DNA from 3 places in the Pseudomonas sp. BJa5 genome. Region 1 is predicted to be linked to each of the others. Evidence: predicted binding sites of a transcription regulator. Region 1 holds the regulator's gene; each other region holds the start of a gene.
What was found. The regulator FliA, encoded in region 1, starts transcription of late flagellar genes. The targets are predictions, from matches to a motif close to CTAAAGTTTNNNNNNNNNNNGCCGNTAA.
Positions count from the first base shown of each region.

Region 2: a site for FliA is predicted at 1,387-1,414, ahead of M2D63_RS19825 (methyl-accepting chemotaxis protein). Genes of this name have one in related genera too.
Region 3: a site for FliA is predicted at 2,095-2,122, ahead of motA (flagellar motor stator protein MotA). Genes of this name have one in related genera too.

Region 1 is NZ_JALRNG020000053.1:3,324-7,372, forward strand. It holds gene flhF (flagellar biosynthesis protein FlhF) at 1-363, shown strand, start outside; gene fleN (flagellar synthesis regulator FleN) at 483-1,316, shown strand; gene fliA (RNA polymerase sigma factor FliA) at 1,313-2,053, shown strand; gene M2D63_RS23405 (chemotaxis response regulator CheY) at 2,158-2,532, shown strand; gene M2D63_RS23410 (protein phosphatase CheZ) at 2,552-3,340, shown strand; gene M2D63_RS23415 (chemotaxis protein CheA) at 3,353-4,049, shown strand, end outside.
Region 2 is NZ_JALRNG020000037.1:163-4,211, forward strand. It holds gene M2D63_RS19815 (DUF1294 domain-containing protein) at 87-524, opposite strand; gene M2D63_RS19820 (undecaprenyl-diphosphate phosphatase) at 529-1,359, opposite strand; gene M2D63_RS19825 (methyl-accepting chemotaxis protein) at 1,558-3,192, shown strand; gene pnuC (nicotinamide riboside transporter PnuC) at 3,349-3,915, shown strand; gene M2D63_RS19835 (AAA family ATPase) at 3,912-4,049, shown strand, end outside.
Region 3 is NZ_JALRNG020000019.1:46,070-50,118, forward strand. It holds gene M2D63_RS13055 (rhodanese-like domain-containing protein) at 1-474, opposite strand, end outside; gene M2D63_RS13060 (HDOD domain-containing protein) at 521-2,056, opposite strand; gene motA (flagellar motor stator protein MotA) at 2,188-3,039, shown strand; gene motB (flagellar motor protein MotB) at 3,043-4,049, shown strand, end outside.

The sequences.
Region 1 (4,049 bases):
GAGACCCTGGCCGGTCGCGGCATCGCCGCCAGGAATTACCTGGTGCTGGCCACGACCAGCCAGAAGCAGGTGCTTACCGCCGCCTACCACAGCTACAAGCGCTGCGGACTGGCCGGGTGCATCCTGACCAAACTCGATGAAACGGCCAGCCTGGGCGAAGTCCTGAGCCTGGCCATCAGTCATGAACTGCCAGTGGCCTATCTAACCGATGGGCCACGCATTCCTGACGATCTGCACCTGCCGCGCCGCCACCAGCTGGTCAGCCGCGCCGTCAGCGTGCAGATGCAGGATGAGCCCAGCGAAGAGGCCATGGCCGATATGTTCGCTGATCTCTACCACAGCTCCGGCAAACGTGTCGGCTGAGGTGATTGTGAAGACGTTGCAAAGTATCTGCATAGATGGTCTGCCATGCATTTTTCAGGTGTTGAAAGCGCAGCCGTTCATGTGGCCTCGGTCTAAGCAAGACAAGGTAATGAACAAACATGGGTAGCATGCATCCCGTACAGGTGATCGCCGTAACTGGCGGCAAAGGTGGCGTCGGCAAGACCAACGTGTCGGTGAACCTGTCATTGGCGCTGGCAGAGCTTGGCCGTCGGGTCATGCTGCTGGACGCCGACCTGGGCCTGGCCAACGTCGACGTTCTGCTGGGCCTGACCCCGAAACGGACCCTGGCCGATGTGATCGAAGGCCGCTGCGAACTGCGCGACGTATTGCTGCAGGGGCCGGGCGGCGTGCGCATCGTGCCGGCTGCGTCCGGCACCCAGAGCATGGTGCACCTGGCGCCGGCCCAGCACGCCGGCCTGATCCAGGCCTTCAGCGAAATCGGCGACAACCTCGATGTGCTGGTGATCGACACCGCTGCGGGTATCGGTGACTCGGTAGTCAGCTTCGTGCGCGCCGCCCAGGAAGTGCTGTTGGTGGTGTGTGACGAACCGACCTCGATCACCGACGCCTACGCACTGATCAAACTGCTCAACCGCGACTACGGCATGAACCGTTTCCGCGTCCTGGCCAACATGGCGCAAAGCCCGCAGGAAGGGCGCAACCTGTTCGCCAAGTTGACCAAGGTCACGGATCGCTTCCTCGACGTGGCCCTACAATACGTCGGTGCGGTGCCTTACGACGAATGCGTGCGCAAGGCGGTGCAGAAGCAGCGTGCGGTCTATGAAGCCTTCCCGCGCTCCAAGTGCGCGCTGGCGTTCAAGGCCATCGCCCAGAAGGTCGACAGCTGGCCGCTGCCTGCCAATCCGCGTGGCCACCTTGAGTTTTTCGTCGAGCGTCTGGTGCAACCGACCAGCGCGGGACCTGTGCTATGAATGCCAGCGGATACCGAATGTACTGCAAGGCTTCACGCGATGCCCAATACGAATTGATCGAGCGCTACGCGCCGCTGGTCAAGCGCATCGCCTATCACTTGCTGGCACGTTTGCCGGCCAGTGTGCAGGTGGAGGACCTGATCCAGGCCGGGATGATCGGCCTGCTCGAAGTCGCCAACAAGTACGACGCGAGCAAGGGTGCCAGTTTCGAAACCTATGCCGGTATCCGGATCCGCGGAGCAATGCTCGATGAAGTGCGCAAGGGCGACTGGGCGCCGCGCTCGGTGCACCGCAACACCCGCATGGTCAGTGACGCGATTCGCGCCATTGAAGCAAAAACCGGCCGCGACGCTAAAGATCACGAGGTTGCTGCCGAACTCCAATTGAGTCTCGATGATTACTACGGGATTCTGAACGACACCCTGGGCAGCCGCCTGTTCAGCTTCGACGACCTGTTGCAGGACGGCGAGCATGAAGGCCTGCACGAGGATGGCGCCAGTGCCCAGCTCGAGCCTTCGCGCGACCTCGAAGATGAACGCTTCCAGAAGGCCCTGGCCGAGGCCATCGCCAACCTGCCGGAGCGCGAGCGCCTGGTACTGGCGCTGTATTACGACGAGGAGCTGAACCTCAAGGAAATCGGCGAGGTGCTGGGGGTCAGCGAGTCACGTGTCAGCCAGTTGCACAGCCAGTGCGCGGCGCGTCTGCGCAGTCGCCTGGGAGAATGGCGGGCGCGTTGAACCCAGGTTCGATGCAGTCGCGAAAGGCATTACCCGAATTGATTGAATGCGCGTTCAGTGCTGAGCGCGTCTAAGACTGCTTGGAGGTCTAATTGAACAAAGACATGAAAATCCTCATCGTCGACGATTTCTCGACGATGCGGCGGATCATCAAGAACCTGCTGCGCGACCTGGGCTTCACCAATACTCAGGAAGCCGATGACGGCAACAGCGCGTTGCCGATGCTCGAAAGCGGTCATTTCGATTTCCTCGTGACCGACTGGAACATGCCCGGCATGTCCGGTATCGACCTGCTGCGCAAAGTGCGCGCCGATGAACGCCTCAAGCACCTGCCGGTGCTGATGGTGACTGCCGAGGCCAAGCGCGAGCAGATCATCGAAGCGGCCCAGGCCGGCGTCAACGGCTATGTGGTCAAGCCGTTCACCGCACAGGTGCTCAAAGAAAAGATCGAGAAGATCTTCGAGCGCGTGAACAGCTAAGACTCGCCACGGGGGCGCTATGGAGCAATCACATTCATCCTTGGGCGAGTTCGAGTCGACGCTGAAAAAACATGCCCAGGAGCTGGTCGACAGCCTCGAGCGCGGCAAATTCGGCGACGCGGTGCAACTGATCCATCAGCTGAACCAGACCCGTGACCGTGGCCTGTACCAGGAAGTCGGCAAACTGACCCGCGAGCTGCACAGCGCGATCGTCAGTTTCCAGATCGACCCGCACATGCCGCAGGCCGAGGAAGTGTCGCAGATCACCGACGCCACCGAACGCCTGTCCTATGTGGTCAAGCTGACCGAGGGCGCGGCCAACCGCACCATGGACCTGGTCGAGGCCAGCACACCGGTGCTCAATGAGCTCGGCGACGAAGCCCGGGCCTTGAGCGTCGACTGGCAGCGCTTCATGCGTCGCGAAGTGGCGGCGCCGGAGTTTCGCGAGCTGGCCCGGCGCGTCGACAGTTTCCTGACGCGCAGCGAGGAGGGCAACCGCAAGGTCGCCGGCCACCTCAACGACATTCTGCTGGCTCAGGACTATCAGGACCTGACCGGTCAGGTGATCAAGCGCGTCACCGCACTGGTCACCGAAGTAGAAAGCAATCTGCTCAAGCTCGTGCTGATGGCCAGTCAAGTCGACCGTTTTGCCGGTATCGAACACGACCACCAGCAGCTGCGTGCTGAAAAAGATCAAGAAAAACATCCGACTCGGGGTGAAGGTCCGCAGATTCATGCCGATAAGCGTGAAGACGTCGTGTCCGGTCAGGACGATGTCGACGATCTGCTGTCCAGCCTGGGTTTTTAGGGAGCACGTTTAATGAGCTTCGGCGCCGATGAAGAAATCCTCCAGGATTTTCTGGTAGAAGCCGGCGAGATTCTTGAGCAACTGTCCGAGCAACTGGTCGAGCTGGAAAGCCGTCCGGATGATGCCGACCTGCTCAATGCGATCTTTCGCGGTTTTCACACTGTAAAAGGGGGCGCCGGCTTCCTCCAGCTCAACGAGCTGGTGGAGTGCTGCCACATCGCCGAGAACGTCTTCGACATCCTGCGCAAGGGTGAGCGTCGCGTCGACGCCGAGCTGATGGATGTGGTCCTGGAAGCCCTGGACACGGTCAACAGCATGTTCGGCCAGGTGCGTGAGCGCACTGACATCACCCCGGCCACGCCCGAGCTGCTGGCGGCGCTGTCGCGCCTGGCCGAGCCGGGTGGCGCCGAGCAGGCACCGGCGCCTGAGCCGGTGGTCGAGGCAGCGCCGGTGGCACCCGCCGAAGCGGACATCACCGACACCGAATTCGAACAGCTGCTCGACTCGCTCAATGCGGTCAAGGCCGAAGCTGAAGCACAGGCGCAGGCACCTGCCGCCGCCAGCGATGAAATCACCGATGCCGAATTCGAGTCGCTGCTCGACCAGTTGCACGGCAAGGGCCAGTTCGCCCCCGAGGGGCTGCCTGCAGCGGCGCCTGCGCCGGAGGCGGCCCAGAGCGACAGCGACGAGATCACCGACGACGAATTCG
Region 2 (4,049 bases), on a different contig from region 1:
GCAGCGTCGCTGCATCGAATGGATAAGCCCGCAACCTCAACACCCAAACCCCAAACCCACACCCCACCGGGATTTCGTGAAGAACCTTATTTAAGCAGCGGCCCCAGGGCGAAGCCCAGCCAGTGACCACCCAACAGCAGATGATCGACCCAGAACAACTGGTGCAGGACGACAATACCCCAGAAGCTCAACTGGAACGACAGCTTGCGGGTCTTGTGGCGAAAGCGCTGCTGGGCCAGCAACGCCCCCGGCCAGCCCCCGCACAGCTCACTGGCGTGCAGGACCTTCTCCGGCGTACGCCAGCCCTGGTTGCGGGCCTGCTGCTTGTCACGCCAGTAGAGAACGAAGCTCACCAGGCTGACCAGCGGATAGACCACCGCCGGCAGCCATGACTGCCCGCTCACCAGCATCTGCAACGCCCCACCCAGCGGCAACAGGCACAGGCCGACAAAAGCCAGCAGCTTGCTGCGCGGATGCTGGATGGCACCGTTTGCCGGTGCGGCGCGCGATTGTGAACGGCTCATCGACTCAACCGTGCGCCACGGACCAGTCGACCAGGCCGAACTGCCAGGTCGCCAGGATGATCAGGCCGAAGACGATGCGGTACCAGGCGAACATCGCATAGCTGTGGTTGGCGATAAAACGCAGCAAGCCACGCACCGCGATCATGGCGAAGATGAACGAGACCACGAAACCGATGGCGAACACCGGGAAGTCGCCGGGCTGGAACAGCTCGCGGTACTTGTAGCCCGAATACACCGCCGCGCCCACCATGGTCGGCATGGCCAGGAAGAACGAGAACTCGGTGGCCGCCTTGCGCGACAGGCCGAACAGCAGGCCGCCGATGATGGTCGAACCGGAACGCGACGTACCCGGGATCATCGCCAGGCACTGGGCGCAACCGATTTTCAGGGCATCGGTCCAGCGCATGTCATCGACCTGCTCGACCTTGATCTGGTGCTTGCGTTGCTCGGCCCAGAGCATGATCACCCCGCCGATCACCAGTGCCGTGGCCACGGTGATGGGGTTGAACAGGTACTCGTGGATCAGGTCGGCGAACAGCACACCGAGGATCACCGCCGGTGTGAAGGCGATCAGCAGGTTGATGGTGAAGCGTTGTGCCTGGCGCTCCTTGGGCAAGCCCAGCACCACGTCGAAGATCTTGCGGCGAAATTCCCAGACTACAGCGAGGATCGCACCCAGCTGGATGATGATGTTGAAGGCCATGGCCCGCTCACCACCGAAATTGATCAGGTCCGCGACAACGATCTGGTGACCGGTGCTGGAAATCGGCAAGAACTCGGTCAAGCCTTCGACAATACCCAGTATGACGGCCTGCAGGCCAGCCCAAAGATCCATTATTCCCCCAGAAAAGATCACACACCCTTCAGGTTTATCCCGAAGGGGCCGAAATCCTATCAGACCTCTCGTGCAAACGCTGCTGGTCGGCGCAACACAGCTCGACACATCAGGCACTTAGCCCTTGGTCGAGTGGGTGCAGGGACAAAAGCATGCTGGGATGCGCACAAGAATAAAAACAAGTGGGGTGACCGTTCCATGAAGATGCTTCGCACAATGTCCATCAGCCGCCGCTTGTGGCTGATCCTGGTGGTGGCGGTGGTGATGCTGCTGACCCTGGGCCTGCTGATGCTCCGGCAGATCCACGGCGACCTGTACCAGGCCAAGGCCGAGAAGACTCGCCATGTGGTGGAAACCGCAGCCGGCGTGCTGGCCTACTACCAGGGCCTGGAAGCCGCCGGCAGCCTCAGCCGCGAAGCTGCCCAGCAACAAGCCCTGAGTGCGGTGCGCGGCTTGCGCTATGACCAGAACGACTACTTCTGGATCAACGACCTGGGGCCGAAGATGATCATGCACCCCACCAACCCCAAGCTCGATGGCCAGGACCTCTCCGGCATCCGCGACCCCGACGGTTTCGCCCTGTTCAGCGAGATGGCAAGGCTGGCCAGCACCCAGGGCGCCGGCAGCATCGACTACCGCTGGCCCAAGCCCGGGGCCAGCGAGCCGGTGGCAAAGACCTCCTATATCCAGCTGTTCAAGCCCTGGGGCTGGGTCATCGGCTCGGGGGTCTACATCGATGACATGCAGGCCGAGTTCATGCGCCAGTTGCGCGACGCCTCCTTGCTGGGCCTGGGCATCGCCCTGGTCATGGCCCTGTTGGTGATGCTGATCGCCCGCAGCATCGCCCGCCCCTTGCAGGAAGCGGTGGACGCCATGGCCATGATCGCCAGTGGCGAAAGCGACCTGACCCGGCGCCTGGACACCCATGGCCGCGATGAAGTGACCCACCTGGGTGAGCACTTCAACCGCTTTGCCGGCAAGTTGCAAGGCGTCATCGGCCAATTGCAGGGGGCGGCCCATGCCCTGGGGCAGTCGGCCATGGATGTCGGCAGCAACGCCAACCAGGCCCAGCATCGCAGCGAGCAGCAATCACAACAGATGGAGCAAGTGGCGACCGCCATCAACGAAGTCACCTACGCCGTGCAGGATGTGGCCAGGAATGCCGAGCAGGCCTCCAGCGAAATGCAAGAGGCCCAGCACCGCGCCCAGCAGGGGCAAAGCAGTATCCATGGCAGCTTGCAGCAGATCGATCAGCTGTCGGGCACCATCGATGAAGCCGTGCAGGTGATCCAGGCGCTGGCCAGCCAGAGCACCAAGATCGGCAGCGTGCTTGAAGTGATCCGTTCGATTGCCGAGCAGACCAACCTGCTGGCCCTCAATGCCGCCATCGAGGCGGCCCGGGCGGGCGAGCAAGGCCGTGGTTTTGCCGTGGTCGCCGATGAGGTGCGCCTGCTGGCCCAGCGCACCCAGCAATCGACGGCAGAGATCCAGACCATGATCGAGCACCTGCAGGGACAATCCGAGGCAGCGGTCAAAGCCATCGACGCCAGCAGCGAAGCGTCGCGCCAGACCATCGAGCAGGCCAGCCAGGCCGGCGTCAGCCTGGACGCCATCAGCCAGGCCCTGAACAACCTCACCGCCCTCAATGCCTCGATTGCCAGTGCCACGCTGCAACAGTCCCACGTGGTCGAGGAAATCAACCGCAACGTCACCGACACCGCCGACCTGTCGCGCCAGACCGCCATGGCCGCGCAACAATCGAGCGATGCCGGGGTGGCGTTGAACCAGTTGCGCGAGCAACTGGATCGGTTGTTGGGCCAGTTCCGGGTGTAACGCACCAGCGGTAGTCGCGGTCTTGCTGTGGGAGCGGGCTTGCCCCGCGATTGCGGTGTACCAGTCGCATCGCATCGCGGGGCAAGCCCGCTCCTACCGGGGCGTCATACAAGGTACAATCCCCGCCCCTCCCTTCGAACCTGCCAAGGAACGCCGATGTCCGGCCTCGAATTGTTCGCCGCCGTGCTCGGCGTTATCGCCGTGTGGCTCACTACCCGCCAGAACCCGCTGTGCTGGCCCATCGGCCTGGTGATGGTGCTGCTCTACAGCTGGATTTTCTTCGAAGTGCGCCTGTACTCGGACATGCTCCTGCAACTGATCTACGCCGTGCTCCAACTCTACGGCTGGTGGCAGTGGACCCGCCCCGACAGCAAGCACCAGGCCCGCCAGGTCAGCAGCCTGGGCACCCAGTCGATGATCTTCCACCTCGGCGTTGGCCTGCTGGGCAGCCTGGCCCTGGGCGCGGCCATGGCCACCTGGACCGATGCCGCACAACCCTGGCTGGACGCGGCACTGACTGCTTTCAGCCTGGTGGCGCAACTGTGGATGGCACAAAAACGTGTGCAGTGCTGGCCGCTGTGGATCGTGCTGGATGTGATCTTCGTCGGCTTGTTCCTGTACAAGGCGCTGTACCTGACCGCAGCACTCTATGCCCTGTTCACCCTGATTGCGGTGCAAGGCTGGCGTGAATGGCGGCGCGATCCGGCATTGGTCTGCGCATGAAGGTCCTGGTGCTGACCGGCCCGGAATCCAGCGGCAAAAGCTGGTTGGCGCAAGCGATTCACGCCAAATTTGGCGGCATAGTGGTCGATGAGTACGTACGGCACTTTATCGACAGCGAAGCCCGCGAGACCTGC
Region 3 (4,049 bases), on a different contig from region 1:
GGCACCCAGGCGGCTTTGCAGGTACTCGCGGGTGGCGGTGGGGGCGCCGTCGATGCGCAGGCGCACCGGGGCGCTGCCGCTTGCGGGCACTTCGGTGGACAGCTTGTCTGCCGGCCAGGCCTGGATCCCGCCATTGAGGTAGTGATGACGCTTGTGGCCGATCACGTCGAGCAGCCAGATGAAGCGCCCGGCCCAGCCGCCGCCTTCATCGTCATACACCACATACACGGCATCGTCGCGGTGACCAAGTTCACTGAACAGCTTTTCCAGGTCGCCTTGGGCCGGCAGCAGGCCGGGCGCGGGGGGCTGGCCGAGCTGGGTACGCTTGCCTTCGACGAAGCGTGCGCCGGGGATATGTCCGCTGACATAACGGTTGGCGGTGCTCAGATCGACCAGGATCAGCTGCGGCGAATCCAGGCGTGGCAGCAGGTCCTCGGCTTCGATCACCAGGGGCAGGCCAGAAAAGTCAGTCATCCAGAATCTCCAGATCAGGACAGAGGGGGCGATTGTAGCGCATGGCTCAGGCGCTGCGGTGGCTGAAGGCGGTCAGTGCGCGTTCGATGCATTGCGCGGTTCTGGCAAAGGCCTGCAGGCTGATGTCGGCCAAAGGCTTGCCGCCCTGGTCGGCGACCAGCAGCATCACCACCCGCTCGTTGCACGCAAGCGAGCGCAGCAACAGCTGGTCACTGCGAAACAGGGCGCGCAGGCCGGGCGGCAGCAGGGGCGAGAACTGGGCATGGTTGTCAGGTGTCAGGCGCAACTGTGCCGGTTTGCTCAACAAGCGTTGCAGCAACTTGCTCTGTTCCACAGGCAGCACCAGGCTGGCGGCCTCTGCCGGCAGCCCGGCGATCTGGTGCGCGCGCAGCAGGCCCTGGCTCTTGTCGGTCATCAGCAGCATCACCCGTTGCATGCCGCAGGCCACCAGGGCATCGCGGGCCCGGCCGCTCAGGTGCAGGGCATTGGTGAACGGGCTGGGTTCGGCCAGCAGCTCGCCACACAGCGTGCGCCAGTTGCCCAGGGCCTGTGCGGTGGGCGGTGGCGGGGCAACCAGGCCTGGATGCAGGCGCACCTGATGCCATGGCCAGATCAGCGCCTGCGCCGGGTGGAAGAGTTCGTCGTCGGCATGATGGCGGGCGCTGATCGCGGCCTGCTGGTGCACCAGTTGCTGCACTTCGTCCAGCGGGGTTTGCAGGTACAGGCTGGTCAGCAGCTGCCAGCGCTGCACATGGGCATTGCTCCAGCCCACCTGCGCCGCCAGCGCCATGCCGTTGGCCAGCAACACGGTATTGGCCGGTTGATTGAACCAGCGGCGCACGGCCGGCCGGTCGTCCAGGCGCTGCTGCTGGCGCAGGGTGTTTTCTTCGCGAGCGATGAGCAGGGTCTCGGCCAGCAGGCGACGGTCTTCCTGCAGCAGGTGATAACCGCGGGTGACCCAGTCGGGCAGGCGCCAGTGCTCGGCCAGGGCCTTGCACAGGCTGAGCACCCGGACACCGAACAGCTCAAGCTCGACCCGGGCGGCCGATTCACCTTTGTGCACCACCCGCAGTTCCCAGTCATCGAGCAGCTTGGGATGGGTCAGGGCCAGCGGCCACAGCGGCGAGAGAAACAGCAGGCTGCCCCAGTGGATCTCTTGCCAGAGTCGCGCCAGGCGGCTGGCGAACAGGCCGTTGGCCTGCTGGCTGGCGTGCTGGCTGACCTGTTGCAACTGGCGCAAGCTCGGCGCGATTTCGCCCTCGGGCAGCGCCGGCAGGCGCTCCAGCAGTTGGGCGGTACGGGTCAGGCCGAGGCGATTGATGGCGATTTCCAGGCTCTCGGCGGGCTCGCCCATGCTGGTCTGGGTATGGTGGTTGGCTTCGCGCATGACGCTGAGCACCAGGGCCGGGCTGCCCTGCATCAGTTCGGCAATGTCGCGCAGCGAACGGCGACTGTCGGCAATCGCCGCCTTGACCCACTCGTAACTGGCGAGGGGAATCGGGAGACGAACGCTATCGAGCAACTTGACCCAGGCATCGAGTGTTTTTGGTGTTTGACGTGGCACGATGGTTTCAATAGGCATGCTGGAAGGAGGCCGAACTGGTTTTTCGCCTTGAGTGACTATAGTCTGGCGCAGTTCTGCCGATAAGTAGAAGAAGAGTTTTATCAACTTCCGCCCACGACCCTGACCACGACTGTAAGTGCTTTCTATCTATGGCTAAAATTATCGGCATCATCGTCGTATTCGCGAGTGTGCTCGGCGGATATGTGCTTTCCCACGGCAAGATTGCCGCACTGATCCAGCCTTTCGAAGTGCTGATCATCGGTGGCGCAGCCTTTGGTGCGTTCCTGCAGGCGAACCCTGGTTACATGACCATGCATGTAATCAAGAAATCGCTGAAGATGTTCGGCACGCGCTTTACCCATACCTTCTATATCGAGGTACTGGGGCTGGTCTACGAGATCCTCAACAAGAGCCGGCGTGAAGGCATGATGGCGATCGAAGCCGATATCGAAGACGCCGCTGCCAGTCCGATTTTTGCCAAATACCCCGCGGTGCTGGGCGATGAACGCATGACCGCGTATATCTGCGACTACTTGCGCATCATGTCCACCGGCAACATGGCGCCTCATGAGCTCGAAGGCCTGTTCGACATGGAGCTTTTGAGCATGAAAGAAGAGCTCGAGCACCCTTCCCATGCCGTGACCGGCATCGCCGACGGCATGCCAGGCTTCGGTATCGTCGCTGCGGTACTGGGTATCGTGGTGACCATGGCCTCGCTGGGTGACGGCGACCAGAAGTCCATCGGCCTGCACGTTGGCGCGGCGCTGGTGGGTACCTTCTTCGGTATTCTCGCCGCCTACGGCTTCTTCGGCCCGCTGGCCACGGCCCTGCGCCAGGACGCCCGGGAAGAGCTCAACGTCTATGAAGCCATCAAGGCTTCCCTGGTCGCCTCGGCGTCCGGCATGCCGCCGTCGCTGGCAGTGGAATTCGGTCGCAAGGTGCTGTTCCCGGCCCACCGTCCGAGCTTCGCCGAGCTGGAACAAGCAGTCCGCGGTCGCTGAGTCATGGAGAACAATCAGCCCATTATCGTCAAACGCGTCAAGCGCTTTGGCGACGGCCATCACGGTGGCGCCTGGAAGATCGCCTTCGCCGACTTCGCCACGGCGATGATGGCGTTCTTCCTGGTGCTCTGGCTGCTGTCCACGGCCACGCCGGAACAGAAGATCGCCATTGCCGGTTACTTCAAGGACCCGATCGGCTTCTCCGAAAGCGGCACGCCCTATGTCATCGACCTGGGTGGCTCGCCCCAGCTGGCGCCGGAAAAGACCATTCACCCGGAATCGAAGTCCGAGCCGACCCCCGACACCAGCCTGCAACTGGACAAGGACAAGGTCGAGACCATGGCCGAGCAGGTCGAGCGTGAGCGCCTGGAGCTGCTGCTGCAGGAACTGCAGAACAAGGTCGAGGAAAATCCCCAGCTGCAGAAGTTCAAGGACCAGATCCTCTTCGAGATCACCCAAGACGGCCTGCGCATCCAGATCATGGACGCCGAGAACCGGCCGATGTTCGACCTGGGCAGCGCCCGTTTGCAGCCGTACTTCGAAGACATCCTGCTGGCCATGGCCGACACCATCAAGGCGGTGCCGAACAAGATCAGCATCAGCGGCCATACCGATGCCAAGCCGTACGCCGGCACCGGTGAGTTCGGCAACTGGGAGCTTTCGGCCAACCGCGCCAATGCCGCACGGCGTGCGCTGGTCGCCGGGGGCTACCCGGACGCCCAGGTCGCCCGGGTGGTCGGTTATGCCTCGTCGTCGTTGTTCGACCGGGCCAACCCGCTCAATCCGGTCAACCGCCGCATCGATATCATCGTCCTGACCAAGAAGGCCCAGCGCAGCATCGAGGGCGAGCAGACCCCGCCCGCCGCGCCGGCAGGCAGTCCGCCGGGTGCCAGTGCGCCGGCGTCGGGCGCTGCACAGGCCCCGGCAACCGCGGCGGCGAGCGAGCCAGAGCCGATGCAGCCACGGGAGCTGCGGCAGAAGCTGAACATCTTCGAAGATGGCGTGCTGAA